Regions from separate parts of the Nonomuraea rubra genome, predicted to be linked through region 1. Evidence: predicted binding sites of a transcription regulator. Region 1 holds the regulator's gene; each other region holds the start of a gene.

Evidence for each region. The regulator HrcA, encoded in region 1, represses chaperone genes, less so after heat shock. The targets are predictions, from matches to a motif close to TTGGCACTCTCNNNNNGAGAGTGCCAA.
Region 2: groL (chaperonin GroEL) is a predicted target of HrcA. The motif match lies at 3,392-3,418, and genes of this name have one in related genera.
Region 3: groES (co-chaperone GroES) is a predicted target of HrcA. The motif match lies at 3,141-3,167, and genes of this name have one in related genera.

The regions. Positions count from the first base shown of each region.
Region 1 is NZ_JACHMI010000001.1:9,934,982-9,939,981, reverse strand. Features, by position in the region: gene HD593_RS45265 (DUF4870 domain-containing protein) at 1-326, opposite strand, end outside; gene HD593_RS45260 (DUF3097 domain-containing protein) at 323-1,132, opposite strand; gene HD593_RS45255 (hypothetical protein) at 1,150-1,683, opposite strand; gene hrcA (heat-inducible transcriptional repressor HrcA) at 2,155-3,168, shown strand; gene dnaJ (molecular chaperone DnaJ) at 3,180-4,319, shown strand; gene HD593_RS45240 (16S rRNA (uracil(1498)-N(3))-methyltransferase) at 4,316-5,000, shown strand, end outside.
Region 2 is NZ_JACHMI010000001.1:389,003-394,002, forward strand. Features, by position in the region: gene HD593_RS01810 (alpha,alpha-trehalose-phosphate synthase (UDP-forming)) at 1-397, opposite strand, end outside; gene HD593_RS01815 (RNA polymerase sigma factor) at 429-983, shown strand; SAM riboswitch class I at 1,063-1,204, shown strand; gene thrC (threonine synthase) at 1,218-2,453, shown strand; gene HD593_RS01825 (MoaD/ThiS family protein) at 2,478-2,753, shown strand; gene HD593_RS01830 (cold-shock protein) at 2,998-3,198, shown strand; gene groL (chaperonin GroEL) at 3,527-5,000, shown strand, end outside.
Region 3 is NZ_JACHMI010000001.1:11,421,248-11,426,247, forward strand. Features, by position in the region: gene HD593_RS52040 (sigma-70 family RNA polymerase sigma factor) at 1-108, opposite strand, end outside; gene HD593_RS52045 (DUF7711 family protein) at 365-961, opposite strand; gene groL (chaperonin GroEL) at 1,048-2,667, opposite strand; gene groES (co-chaperone GroES) at 2,740-3,051, opposite strand; gene HD593_RS52060 (class I SAM-dependent methyltransferase) at 3,331-4,506, shown strand; gene HD593_RS52065 (apolipoprotein A1/A4/E domain-containing protein) at 4,702-5,000, shown strand, end outside.

The sequences.
Region 1 (5,000 bases):
GGGTACCCGCCGGACGGGGAGTAGCCGCCGGGCTGGCCGAAGTTCGGCGCGGAGCCGGGCTGCTGCCCGTACGGGGTCTGCTGGCCGTAGCTCGGCGCCGAGCCGGGCTGCTGTCCGTAACCGGGCAGTGAGCCGGGCTGCTGTCCGTAACCGGGCAGTGAGCCGGGCTGCTGTCCGTAACCGGGCTGTGGGCCGGGCTGCTGTCCGTAACCCGGTTGTTGCCCGTAACCCTGGGGACCGGAGCCCTGGGCCGGTGGCAGGTCCTCGGGTGTGACCCTGCGCGTGGCGTCGTCGTCGGGCGGTGGCTGGGACGGGTCCTGGCTCATGGTGCCTCCGTAACGAAGTCGATCAGTTCCTCGACCCGGCCGAGCAGCTCCGGCTCCAGGTCCGTGTACGTCGAGACGGCGCCGAGAATCCGCCGCCACGCCTCCGCCGGCTCCATCCGCCAGCCCAGCGCGGCGATGACGCCTTCCTTCCACGGCACCCCGCGCGGCACCTCGGGCCAGGCGGGGATGCGCAGCACGGACGGCTTGACCGCCTGCCAGATGTCGATGTACGGGTGCCCCACCACGAGCACGTCCGGCGAGGTGATCCCGGCGGCGATCCTGCTCTCCTTGGACCCGGGCACCAGATGGTCGACCAGCACGCCCAGCCGGCGCCCGGGCTCGGGGCCGAACTCGGCCACGATGGCCGGCAGGTCGTCCACGCCCTCCAGGTACTCGACCACGACCCCCTCGACCCGCAGGTCATGGCCCCAGATCTTCTCCACGAGGGCGGCGTCGTGCACGCCCTCCACGTAGATCCGGCTCTGCCTGGCGACCCTGGCGCGCAATCCCTCCACGGCGATCGAGCCGGACGCGCTGCGCCTGGGCCCGGAGGCGGGGGCCGCCGCCGGCCGTACCAGCGTCACGGGCTTGCCGTCCAGCAGGAAGGCGGCGGGCGCGAGCGGGAACAGGCGGCGCTTGCCGAACCGGTCTTCCAGCGTGACGGCCTCCTTGTCGCAGGCCACCACGGCGCCGCAGAAGCCGCTGTCGGCGTCCTCGACGACGAGGTCCGGCTCGGCGGGCACTTTCGGGATCTTCCCCTTGCCCGGCCGCCGCCAATTTCCCGCCAGTACATCGCCCTCGTACACACGGGGACCGTAGCAAATCACCCGCCGACCGCAAGGCGCTTGCGCGCACCGCTGCGCCGGACCAGGACGGTGATGGTGCCGCCGATCGCGAGGAGCAGCCCGGCTCCCGGGACCAGGAACAGGGCGGCGAGCCCGCCGGTGATGCCGCCCACGGCGGAGAAGGCGTCGCGGCCCACGCCGTACCTGACGGTGGCCTGTTCCTGGTTGGTGCAGGTGAGCTGGTAGTCGCCCTTGGCGGGCGCGTTGATCACGAGGAACTGCTCCCACACGGCGCCTCCCACCGTGACCTTCTGGGATCCCGTGGTCTTGGCGAGCCTCGCCTGCCCGGGGCCGCCGGTAATGGCGCAGTCGTAGCTGACCTGGGTGTCGCTGGCGATGTACACGCCGGGCTTCTCGGCCGGGTCGATCGGCACCGTGACACTTTCGCCGGACGCGAACGTCCTGGTCGGGGCCAGGTCGGACACGCTGCTCACCACGCCGCCGGTGAACATGAGCGCCCCGGCCACCCCGCACGCCAGAAACACGCCCCAGACCGCCGCGAGCCACCACAAACTGGGCTTTATGGCTTTGGGGTTGATTCGTGGAGGAAATTGGGCTTGTTGGCCGTATTGTCCGTACTGAGGTGGCGGGCCGAACTGGGTGGCTCCGCCGTACTGCGGCGGGACCGGCCCGGGCTGCGGCCCGGACGGCGGCTGCCAGTGCGGAGGAGGCGCCTGGCCCGGGCCGGGCTGCGAGCCGGGTTGGGGACCGTAACCCGGCTGGGACCCCGGCTGCGGGCCGTACTGGGGAGGCTGCGGCTGACCGTGGTAGGGACCCTGCCCAGGCGGGGGGCCGTACGACGGGGGCCGGGATTCGTCGGTCATATGGGCAAGTGTGAGGCCTGTCGCTTCCAAGAAGCTAGAAGCAGGATGTGGGACGCGGTGTTATCGCACCTTGTGGGCGAGAGCCGTACACTTGGCACTCGGGAACACAGAGTGCTAGACCTCGCGTTCCTGATATGGACAGAGGCAGGAGGTGAGCACGTGCTCGACGATAGGAAACTGGCGGTGCTCCGCGCCATTGTCGAAGACTACGTGTCCACCAACGAACCGGTGGGCTCCAAGGCACTCGCCGAGCGCCACAATCTGAAGGTCTCCCCGGCGACGGTCAGGAACGACATGGCCGCGCTGGAGGAGGAAGGCTACATCACCCAGCCGCACACCAGCGCGGGCCGCGTGCCGACGGACAAGGGATACCGCTTGTTCGTCGACCGGCTCTCGCAGGTCAAGCCGCTGTCGGGAGCCGAGCGCAGGGCGATCGAGACCTTCCTGGCCGGCGCGGTCGACCTCGACGACGTGGTGACCCGCACCGTCCGGCTGCTCGCGCAGCTGACCAGGCAGGTGGCGGTCGTGCAGTACCCGACGCTGACCCGTTCCACCGTGAGGCACGTCGAGCTGGTCCCGCTCAGCGACCGGCGGGTCATGCTCGTGCTGATCACCAACACCGGCCGCGTCGAGCAGCGCGTGGTCGAGCTGCCGGAGGCGATCGACGACGCCCGGATCGCGCACCTGCGCGCCGTGCTCAACGCCTGCCTCGACGGCTGCGGCCTGAGCAACGTGCCCGAGCTGGTCGCCGATCTGCCCGAGCGGCTGGCTCACGAAGACCGGCCCGCCGCCGCGACGATCCTGTCCGTGCTGCTGGAGACGCTGGTCGAGCGGCACGACGAGAAGATCGTGTTCGCCGGCGCGGCCAACCTCGCCGGCGCCGACTTCGCCACCGGCCTGCGCGACGTGCTGGAGGCGCTGGAGGAGCAGGTCGTGCTCATGCGGCTGCTCGGCGAGACGACCAACGACACCCCGTCCGCGCTCACCGTGCGCATCGGCTCGGAAAACCCGTACCTGCGGGGGACATCCATCGTCGCGACCGGATACGGTTCTGGCGACAACCAACTGGCCCGGCTCGGTGTGCTGGGGCCGACCAGGATGGACTATCCCGTGACGATGGGCGCCGTACGCGCGGTGGCACGCTACGTCAGCCAGATCCTGGCTGCATCATAAGAGGTCGATAAGTGGCAAACAGCGACTACTACGCCACCCTCGGGGTGCGCCGTGACGCAAGTCAGGATGAGATCAAGAAGGCTTACCGCCGACTCGCCCGCGAGCTGCACCCCGACGTGAACCCCGATCCTGAGACCCAGGAGCGGTTCAAGGAGATCACGCAGGCCTACGAGGTGCTGTCCGACCCGAACAAGCGCCAGATGTACGACCTGGGTGGCGACCCCTTCGGCGGCGCGGGAGCGGCGGCCGGCGCCGGCGGCTTCGGCGCGGGCTTCCCGTTCAGCGACATCATGGACGCCTTCTTCGGCACCGCGACCGGCGCCAGAGGGCCGCGCTCGCGGGCCCGCAGGGGCCGCAACGCGACCATCCGGGTGGAGCTCGACCTGCGCGAGACCGCGTTCGGCACCACCCGCGAGCTGGTCGTCGACACGGCCGTGCTGTGCGAGGTCTGCCACGGCGCGGGCGCCGCGCCCGGCACCCACCCCGACACCTGTGACATGTGCAACGGGCGCGGCGAGATCTCCCAGGTCACCCGCTCGTTCCTGGGCCAGGTCATGACCTCGCGCCCGTGCCCGCAGTGCGGGGGCTTCGGCACGATCATCCGCCACCCCTGCCAGGAGTGCTCCGGCGACGGCCGCGTCCGCACCCGCCGTACGATCAAGGTCCGCATCCCGGCGGGCGTCGAGGACGGCACGCACATCCAGCTCGCCGGCGAGGGCGAGGTCGGCCCGGGTGGTGGCCCGCCCGGAGACCTGTTCCTCGAGATCGTCGAGCGCAACCACGAGATCTTCGAACGGCGCGGCGACGACCTCCACTGCACCGTCCAGATCCCGATGACGGCCGCCGCTCTCGGCACCATCCTCACGGTCGAGACCCTCGACGGCGCCGAAGAGGTGGACGTCCGCCCCGGCACGCAGTCCGGCCAGGTCATCACCATGTACGGCCGCGGCGTCCAGCGCCTCAACGAGTCCGGCAGGGGCGACCTGCTGATCCACGTCAACGTCGAGACCCCGACCCGCCTCGACACCGCGCAGGAGGACCTGCTGCGCGAGCTGGCCAAGCAGCGGGGCGAGGAGCGGCCGCCGGGCAAGTTCGCGCCGGGGCAGCAGGGCTTCTTCTCGCGGTTGCGCGACGCCTTCAACGGCCGGTGACGGTCCCGGTCTTCCTCGCTCAGGGTCTCGACGGCCCTGAGCTGACCCTCGACGGCCCCGAGGGGCGGCACGCGGCCTCCGTGCGCCGCCTGCGGCCCGGAGAGCGGGTCGACCTGACCGACGGCGCCGGCGCGGTGGCCGAGTGCGTCGTGCGCGAGACGCTGAAGGACGCGCTCCGCCTCGACGTGCTGCGCCGCTACGACGTCGAGGCGTCCAGGCCCAGGCTCGTCGTCGTCCAGGGGCTGCCCAAGGGCGACAGGGGCGAGCTGGCGGTCGAGATGATGACCGAGGCCGGCGTGGACGTCATCGTCCCGTGGGCCGCCGCGCGCAGCATCACGCAGTGGAAGGGCGACAAGGTCGCCAAGGCGCTGGGCCGCTGGCGTTCCACCGCCCGCGAGGCGGGCAAGCAGGCCCGCCGCTTCCACCTGCTCGAGGTGGCCGACCTGGCCTCCACCAGGCAGGTCGAACGGCTCCTGTCGGAGGCCGCGCTGGGGCTGGTGCTGCACGAGGAGGCGGCGGAGCCGCTGTCCGGCGTGCCGCTGCCCGCGGGCGGCGACATCGTGGTGGTCGTGGGGCCGGAGGGCGGCGTCTCGGAGGAGGAGCTGGCCGGGTTCAGGGCCGCGAAGGCGACGTCGGTGCTGCTCGGGCCGACGGTGCTGCGTACGTCCACGGCCGGGGTGG
Region 2 (5,000 bases), 9.5 Mb from region 1:
CGCCGTTGTAGTCGCGGTACGACTCCCACTCGCGCTCGAACCTGGTGCCGAAGTTGGGCGAGTTGGGGATGTCGTAGAGCAGGTGGTTGACGAACCACAGGGTGGAGTTGGCCACGGCGTTGTAGGCGCGGTGGAAGGTGGCGGGCGGGATGTCCAGCATCCGCAGCGGGCCGGTGTCGTAGCCGGCGTGGTCGATGCGGCCTCCGGTGGCCAGCCGGACGGCGCTGCGGTCGCCGTCGGACAGCGCGGCGCAGACCCAGAGCACGCCGTCGTCCTTGGCCACGCCCGACAATCCCGAGACGAGGCCGCCGCCGCCGCGTCTCATCGTCAGCTCGCCGTCGTCGGAGACGGTGAAGGAGACAGGCCCTCTGTTCGAGGCCAGCAGGACGCTGTTCATCTCGGCTCCCTTCGATCATAGGATCCCAGCTATGGCGCTTGATGAGCTAACCGAGGAACTCGCCCGCTCCGCTGCTGCGGGAGATCATCGCGCACTTGGCGAGCTCCTCGCGCGGATTGAGCCGGATGTGATGCGACACTGCGCCCGGATCCTCCCCTATCACCAGGACGCGGAGGAGGCCTCGCAGGATACGTTGCTGGCGGTGGCGCGCAACATCGGGCGCTTCGAGGGTCGGGCGAGGTTCAGCACGTGGCTGCACATCGTGACGGCCAACTGCGCGCGCACCACGTACCGGTCGCTGAAGCGCAGGGCGGCCGAGCAGACCTCCGACGAGCTGCCCATGCAGAAGCCCGACGCGCGGCGGGTCAGCGTGATCGCGGGGTCGCGGCTCGACCTGCTCGACGCGATGGAGGCGCTGGAGGCCGACAAGCCCGACCTGGCGCAGGCACTGGTGCTGCGCGACATCGTCCAGCTCGACTACAACGAGGTGGCCGAGCAGCTCAACATCCCGCTGGGCACGGCGAAATCCCGGATTCATCAGGCCCGCAAATACGTGCAGGGCGTGCTCGGTGAGGACTATCGCTGAGACTGCTTGTCTCGCATGTTGAGACGAGTGGTCATTTCGGGCACTTAAGCGGGTAGAGTCCATTTCAACAACTTCATATTGCTCATCCAGAGGGGTGGAGGGACCGGCCCTGCGAAGCCCCGGCAACCCTCCCGGCTTTCGACTCGCGACCTGGCGAGGCCGACCGGGACAAGGTGCCAATTCCGGTTCGCGGTCAAGGTGGCCGTGGGCGAAGATGAGGGAAGGCCTCGCTTCATGTCGCTCGACTTTGGTCCTGCCGTCGCTCTGTCCTGCCGCGAGTGCGGCGCCCGTTACCCGCTGGGCCCGAGCTTCGCGTGCCAGGAGTGTTTCGGGCCGCTGGAGGCGGCCTACGACTTCGGTGACGTGTCCCGCGCGGAGATCGAATCGGGTCCCGCGAACATCTGGCGTTACCGCTCGCTGCTGCCCGTTCCCGCGGACGTGGCCAGTAAGCCCAATATGAACCCCGGTTGGACGAAATTGGTCAAGGCCGGAAACCTGGGGCGCGCGCTCGGCATCAAGTCCCTTTACGTGAAGGATGACTCGGGCAACCCCACCCACTCCTTCAAGGACCGGGTCGTGGCCATGGCCGTCGAGGCGGCCCGCAACTTCGGTTTCCACACCCTTTCCTGCTCCTCCACGGGCAACCTGGCCGGCGCCGTCACCGCGGCCGCCGCGCGGGCCGGGCTCGACGCGTGCGTGTTCATCCCGGCCAACCTGGAGAAGGCCAAGATCGCCATGGCCCGCGTGTTCGGCGGGCGGCTGATCGGCATCGACGGCACGTACGACGAGGTCAACCGGTTCTGCTCGGAGCTGATCGGCGACCCCATGGGCGACAAGTGGGGCTTCGTCAACGTGAACCTGCGGCCCTACTACGCCGAGGGCTCCAAGACGCTCGCGTACGAGATCGCCGAGCAGCTCGGCTGGCGGCTGCCCGAGCAGATCATCATCCCCATCGCCTCCGGCTCCCAGCTCACGAAGATCGACAAGGGCTTCAAGGAGCTGGTGAGGCTGGGCCTGGTGGAGGACACCCCGTACAAGGTCTTCGGGGCCCAGGCCCTCGGGTGCTCGCCCGTGTCCACGGCCTACAAGGCGGGGCACGACGTCGTGCAGCCGGTCAAGCCCGACACCATCGCCAAGTCGCTGGCCATCGGCAACCCCGCCGACGGGCCGTACGTGCTGGACATCGCCCGGCGTACCGGAGGCGGCGTCGAGGACGTCACGGACGCCGAGATCGTGGCCGCGATGAAGCTGCTGGCCTCGACGGAAGGCATTTTCGCCGAGACCGCCGGCGGGGTCACCGTCGGCGTGCTGAAGAAGCTCACCGAGAGCGGGGTGCTCGACCCCGAGGCGGAGACCGTGGTGCTCAACACCGGCGACGGGCTCAAGACGCTCGACGTGCTCACCGGTGAGGCCGTCGAGCCCACCGCCGTGATCAAGCCCTCTCTCGACGCGTTCCGCGCGACTGTCTGACAACCAGGAAAGGCGATTAGAACCATGAGCGTTTCTGTGCGGATTCCCACCATTCTGCGCACGTACACCGGGGGGAACGCGGAGGTCAGTGGCGAAGGCGCGACTCTTCGTGACGTGCTCGCCAAGCTCGACTCCGACTACCCGGGGATCGGCGCGAGAATTCTGGATGAATCGGGCAAGATTCGTCGTTTCGTCAACGTTTACGTTGGGGAAGAGGACGTCCGTTTCGCCGAAGGCCTCGACACGCCGGCCCCTGAGGGCACTCAGATCTCCATCATCCCGGCGGTCGCCGGCGGCTGAGCCCCGGAGACCTACCCACTTGAAGGCGCCCCTAGTGGGCGCCTTCTCCTTTTCCCTGGCAATTCAACGTTGAACCACCTGTACTGCGAAGAAATAGGCAGTTTGCGGATTGACTCTGTTGCCAAACCCCGTGCCACAGGTATGGTCGAGGGCGATCGTCTGGCTGCTTTTCCGTTAAGTCATACGATTACAGGTCCCGCGGAGGAATGGGCGAGATCTGGGAGACCAGTAAGAGGAGTCGGAAGTGGCGCAGGGCACCGTCAAGTGGTTCAACGCGGACAAGGGCTACGGCTTCATCGCGGTAGACGGTGGTAAGGATGTATTCGTCCATTACTCAGCGATCATGATGGACGGGTACCGCTCTCTCGAACAGGGGCAGCGTGTCGAGTTCGAGATCACGCAGGGCCAGAAGGGGCCGCAGGCGGAGTCCGTCCGCACGGTCTGAACGTCCAAGCTGGTATGCACCGGGCGGGATCGCGCGGCAACGCAGTCCGCGCGAGCCGTCACCTCTCTTTCGCCGACTCGCGTACGGCGAGCCGCTCCGCGCGGCTCGCCGTACCGACTGATTGACCTGGGCGGGAATGCCGGGCGGGGTGGCGTTCGCTTGCACTCGGCAGGGTAGAGTGCTAAACAGTTCGTTGGCACTCTGTGCAGCAGAGTGCCAACACCGGATCGAGACGATGGGGTCTGCCGAACGGAGATGCTGACCCATGCCGTCGCGGGCGTCGGCTCGGTCCACGACAAGCCACCCTGCATGTGGGAGGTCTAGCCTTATGGCAGCCAAGATGATCGCGTTTGACGAGGACGCCCGGCGCGGTCTCGAGCGCGGTATGAACCAGCTCGCCGACGCCGTCAAGGTGACCCTCGGCCCCAAGGGCCGCAACGTCGTGCTGGAGAAGAAGTGGGGCGCTCCCACGATCACCAACGACGGTGTGTCCATCGCCAAGGAGATCGAGCTCGAGGACCCGTGGGAGAAGATCGGCGCCGAGCTGGTCAAGGAAGTCGCCAAGAAGACGGACGACGTCGCGGGCGACGGCACCACGACCGCCACCGTGCTCGCCCAGGCGCTGGTGCGTGAGGGCCTGCGCAACGTCGCCGCCGGCGCCAACCCGATGGCCCTGAAGAAGGGCATCGAGGCGGCCGTCGAGCGCGTCAGCGAGGAGCTCTCCAAGCTGGCCAAGGACGTGGAGACCAAGGAGCAGATCGCTTCCACGGCCTCCATCTCCGCCGCCGACGCCGAGATCGGCTCGCTTATCGCCGAGGCGATGGACAAGGTCGGCAAGGAAGGCGTCATCACCGTCGAGGAGAGCAACACCTTCGGCCTGGAGCTCGAGCTCACCGAGGGCATGCGCTTCGACAAGGGCATGACGTCGATGTACTTCGTCACCGACTCGGACCGCATGGAGGCCGTGCTCGAGGACCCGTACATCCTGATCGTCAACAGCAAGGTCTCCGCCAACAAGGACCTGCTGCCGCTGCTCGACAAGGTCGTCCAGTCGGGCAAGCCGCTGCTGATCATCGCCGAGGACGTCGAGGGCGAGGCCCTGGCGACCCTGGTCGTGAACAAGATCCGCGGCCTGTTCCGCTCCGTCGCCGTCAAGGCGCCGGGCTTCGGTGACCGCCGCAAGGCGATGCTGAACGACATCGCGATCCTGACCGGTGGTCAGGTCATCGCCGAGGAGGTCGGCCTCAAGCTGGAGACCGCCACCCTCGACCTGCTGGGCCGCGCCCGCAAGGTGGTCGTGACCAAGGACGAGACCACGATCGTCGACGGTGCCGGTGACGCCGAGCAGATCTCCGGCCGGGTCAACGAGATCCGCGCCGAGATCGAGCGGACCGACTCCGACTACGACCGTGAGAAGCTCCAGGAGCGCCTGGCCAAGCTCGCCGGTGGCGTGGCGGTCATCAAGGCCGGTGCCGCGACCGAGGTCGAGCTGAAGGAGCGCAAGCACCGCATCGAGGACGCCGTGCGTAACGCCAAGGCGGCCGTCGAGGAGGGCATCGTGCCCGGCGGTGGCGTGGCGCTGCTGCAGGCGGGCGCGAAGGCGTTCGACAAGCTGGAGCTGAACGGCGACGAGGCCACCGGTGCCGCCATCGTGAAGAAGGCGCTGGAGGAGCCGCTCAAGCAGATCGCGGTCAACGCCGGTCTCGAGGGCGGCGTCGTGGTCGAGAAGGTGCGCAACCTCACCCCGGGTGAGGGCCTGAACGCGGCCTCCGGCGAGTACGTCAACATGTTCGAGTCGGGCA
Region 3 (5,000 bases), 1.5 Mb from region 1:
GCTCGTCAGTTCCCTAAGGTCGGAGTCATCCGTCCGTGCCGGAAGTCTCGACGCGAGCCTTACCCCAATTTTGGCGTCGGCGACGCTTCCCTCGCTCACGATAGGCATGATGCCCGCACTGATCCGGCCTGTCGTCATAGCGAACGGCTACGGATTGGTCACATTGAAGCGACGATAACGAGCAGTAATCAACCGACCACACTAAGCCTTTATGCTGACATAATGTTTCAGGCGATAACCCGGAATGCGCGACATTTGTCAGACCCCCCGACGCTTATCGCACACTCCCGGTTTACTCCAATAAGCCACCTTTTCCCCCACTTCCCCCCAACCCGCCCATGAGGGGACACGCCGCCGCTCAAGATCATTCATCGCGCGCGTCCAGCAGTTCGAGGTATCCCCGTACCGCCTCCCAGAGGTGATGTTCCGGATACCGCCGCAACCCCCGGTGCTCCCGCCGCCACTGACGGTCCCAGTACGCCCCCTGCACCGCCCTGAGGTGCTCCAGAGCCGCCTCCAGCTCCTCCGCCACCCCGGCGACCCGCTCCTCCCCGCGGGGAGCCCCAGCACCGCGCAGCGCCTCGAACCGCCGCTCCCGCAGCGCCGCCAGCACGCCCTCGTCGATCCCCTCCAGCGACCAGAAGCGCACCGGCCGGTGGATGCGATGGTTGGCCACCGGCTCCCCGAACGACCGCCACCAGTAGGCGATCCCGCCCTCGTCCAGCCGCAGGAAGTCCACCAGCCACGCCGTGCCCGGCGGGTGCGTGCCCCAGGCCACCTCCTCCGGCGGCAGGTTCAGCACGAAGGCGACCTCGATCTCGGCGAGCGGATCCGCCCCCTCCGTCAGAGGGCCGAACACGTGCGCCTCCCGCAGGAACGGCTCCTCCGCCGGCAGCCGCCTGGTCTGCTCGCACGCCCCGGCCAGCATCCTCAACCGCTCCACAGCCCGCGCGTACCGCATGCTCCCCAGCCTAGGGCCCGGCCCCTGAAACGCCGTACGGCCCGCACCCCCTCCGGGTGCGGGCCGTAACGGGACGGAAGGCGCGGTCAGTGGCCGTGGCCGTGACCGTGACCCTGGCCGGCGGCCGGGGCCTCCTCCTCGGGCTTGTCCACCACGAGCGCCTCGGTGGTGAGCAGCATGCCCGCGATCGAAGCGGCGTTCTGCACGGCCGAGCGCGTGACCTTGACCGGGTCGATGACGCCCTGGTCGAGCAGGTTCACGTACTCGCCGGTGGCGGCGTTGAGGCCGTGACCGGCCTCCAGCTCGGCCACCTTGTGCGTCACCACGTAGCCCTCGAGACCGGCGTTCTCGGCGATCCAGCGGGCCGGCTCGACCAGCGCGCGGCGGACGATGCCGACGCCCGTGGCCTCGTCGCCCGTGAGGCCGAGGTCGTCGAGGTCCTTCGAGATGTGGATGAGCGCGGAGCCACCGCCGGAGACGATGCCCTCCTCGATCGCGGCGCGCGTCGCGGAGATCGCGTCCTCGAGGCGGTGCTTCTTCTCCTTCAGCTCCACCTCGGTGGCGGCGCCGACGCGCAGCACGCACACACCGCCGGCGAGCTTGGCCAGACGCTCCTGCAGCTTCTCGCGGTCCCAGTCGGAGTCGGACTGCTCGATGGCAATCTTGATCTCCTTGACGCGGTCCTCGATGGCCTGCGCGTCACCGGCGCCGTCGACGATGGTCGTGGCGTCCTTGGTGACGACGACGCGGCGGGCCGTGCCGAGCACCTCGAGACCGACGTGCTCCAGCTTGAGGCCGACCTCCTCGCTGACGACCTGGCCGCCGGTGAGGATGGCCATGTCCTGCAGCATCGCCTTGCGGCGGTCGCCGAAGCCCGGGGCCTTGACGGCCACGGAGGTGAAGGTGCCGCGGATCTTGTTGGTGACCAGGACGGCCAGGGCCTCGCCCTCGACGTCCTCGGCGACCACGAGGAGCGGCTTCTTCGTCTGGGCGATCTTCTCCAGCAGCGGCAGGAAGTCCGCGATGGAGGAGATCTTGCCCTGGGTGAGCAGGATGTAGGCGTCCTCGAGGACGGACTCCATCCGCTCGGGGTCGGTCACCATGTAGGCCGACAGGTAGCCCTTGTCGAACTGCATGCCCTCGGTGAACTCGAGCTCCATGCCCATGGCGTTGGACTCTTCGACGGTGAGCACACCGTCCTTGCCCACCTTGTCGAACGCCTCGGCGATCAGGCCGCCGATCTGCGCGTCCTGCGCGGAGATCGTCGCGACATTGGCGATCTCCTTCTTGTCGCCGACCTCGCGGGCGCTGGCCAGCAGCTTGTCGCTGACGGCCTTGGCGGCCTTGTCGATGCCGCGCTTGAGCGACAGCGGCGAGGCGCCGGCGGCCACGTTGCGCAGGCCCTCGCGGACCATGGCCTGGGCCAGGACGGTCGCGGTGGTGGTGCCGTCGCCCGCGATGTCGTTGGTCTTGGTGGCAACTTCCTTGGCGAGCTGGGCGCCGAGGTTCTCGTAGCGCTCCTCCAGCTCGATCTCACGAGCGATGGTCACACCGTCGTTCGTGATCGTCGGCGCACCGAACTTCTTGTCGATGACGACGTTGCGGCCACGCGGGCCGAGGGTTACCTTCACGGCGTCCGCGAGGGCGTTCACGCCGCGCTCGAGCGCGCGGCGGGCGTCCTCGTCGAACTCCAGGATCTTCGCCATTGCTGAAAGTCCTCTCCTAGCGTCGAAAGCCCCGGCCGCCCTCAAGAGCGCCCGGGGCTCGACACAACCGGCTTACTTCTCGATGATCGCGAGAACGTCGCGGGCGGAGAGCACGAGGTACTCCTCGCCGCCGTACTTGACCTCGGTGCCGCCGTACTTGCTGTAGAGGACGATGTCGCCCTCAGAGACGTCGAGCGGAATCCGCTTGTCGCCGTCCTCGTCCCAGTTGCCCGGGCCCACCGCGAGGACCTTGCCCTCCTGCGGCTTCTCCTTGGCGGTGTCAGGGATGACCAGGCCGGAAGCGGTGGTCTGCTCGGCCTCAAGCGGCTGGACCACAATGCGGTCGCCGAGCGGCTTAACGGGAACCTTGGTGGCGGTCGTCACGATCGGACCTCCCCTTCAGATTTGAATGATCTAGAAGAGGCGACCAGCGGGGCCTGCCGTCGCGGGTGTCAGACCTGCCTCGTCGCACGTTGGCACTCTCAAGGGGAGAGTGCCAACAGGAAACATATGCAAGAGGGGCTTGACAGTCAACACGAACGCGTCTGCTGAGAGCGATCAGGCCCCCGGCATGGTCGAGTCTTCCACGTGCGTGAACCTCCCGGCCGCCGCCGCGCCGCCCGGAGGCCACCCCGCTCCCGCGTGCCGCTAACGTCAGATGACGTGGACCTCGACGCCTTCACCGAGTTGCTGACCCCGCGCGGCAGGCGCGCGCTGGCGGAGGCCGGGGAGCTGGCGGGCGCCGACCCGGTCGTCGCCGCCACCACGTTGCGCAGGACGTACGACGCGGCGCTCACCTCGGCGGCGCTCACCCAGGCCGGGCTCAGGGAGCGGGCCAGGGCCAAGTTCGGCGCGGACGCCGGGCGGATGTTCTTCACGCCGCACGGCCTGGAGCAGTCCACGAGGGCGGAGGTGGCCGCGCACCGTGCCCGCCGCCTGCTCGACCTGCACGGCGCGCGGGCGCCCCGGGTCGTGGACGCGTGCTGCGGCGTCGGCGGCGACCTGCTCGCGCTGGCCCGCGCCGGCTGCACCGTGGCCGCCGTGGACACCGACCCGCTGACCGTCGCGGTGGCCAGGGCCAACGCGGAGGAGTTCGGGCTGGCCGACCGGGTCACGGTGACCGTGGCGGACGCGGCGGACGTCCGGCCGGAGGACTACGACGCGCTGTTCGCCGACCCTGCGAGGCGGACGGGCCGGGGCCGGACGTTCGACCCCCTGGCCTACTCGCCGCCCTGGCCCGTGGTGCTGGACCTGGTCTCCCGGGCGCGCCTGGCCTGCCTCAAGGTCGCCCCCGGCATCCCGTACGAGTTCATCCCCGAGGGCGCCGAGGCGGAGTGGATCTCGTACAAGGGGGAGGTCAAGGAGGCCACCCTGTGGACCGGGTCCCGAGGTGGCAGGCGGGCGACCCTGCTGCCCGGCGGCCACACGATGACCGCCACCGGCGTGCGGGCCCCGGTCGGCGCGCCGGGCCGCTTCGTCTACGAGCCGGACGGTGCGGCCGTCCGCGCGCACCTGGTCGGCGAGGTGGCCGAGTTGGTCGGCGGCAGGCTGCTCGACCCGATGATCGCCTACGTCACGGCCGACGAGCCGGTGGACACCCCGTGGGCCGCCGCCTACGAAGTGGATGACATTCTTCCCTTTTCCCTGAAAAGGCTCCGCACCGCCCTCCGTGAGCGACAAATCGGCAATGTCACCATCAAAAAGCGCGGCTCCGCCGTGGACATCGAGCGCCTGCGCACCGATTTGCGCCTCAAGGGCGACAAATCCATGGTGATCATGCTCACCAGAATTGCCGACAAACCCTCAGTAATCCTGTGCAAGCCCTCCCCACCTGCCTGAATCGCCGAATCCGGCCATCCGTACGTTAATGGCGATCTTTCAATTCACCCCTGACGGACCTTGATCGAAAGGCTAAGGTGGGCGGGCGAGGAGTTCTCCGCCCCATTGCGGTTGACCGCGCTCTCACCTTTCAACGATAAACCGGACCTATCCCACCGCTGCGCGGCAGACCGTCGGCGAGCGAAGGAGCTTTCGGTGGACCATTCCAACCACGCCGCCCTTCTTCCAAACGGCTACGACGCCGTCCCCAAGAGGATGCGAGACCTGCTCGCGCGTGCCGCCCAGGACCATGTCTACGAGCAACGCACCCAGGGCGCCGTGCTCGACGAGATCCGCCAGCGGCTCGAAGGCATGGAGTGGCTGCTGCGCGAGGTGCGCGAGCGCGAGCTGGGCGGCCTCAGCGGGGCGCTGGAGACGGTCAGCGGGCGGCTGGACGAGATCTCCGCCAAGCCACCGATGTGGGCGGAGGGCCTGGCGCAGCACGTGGAGGCCGT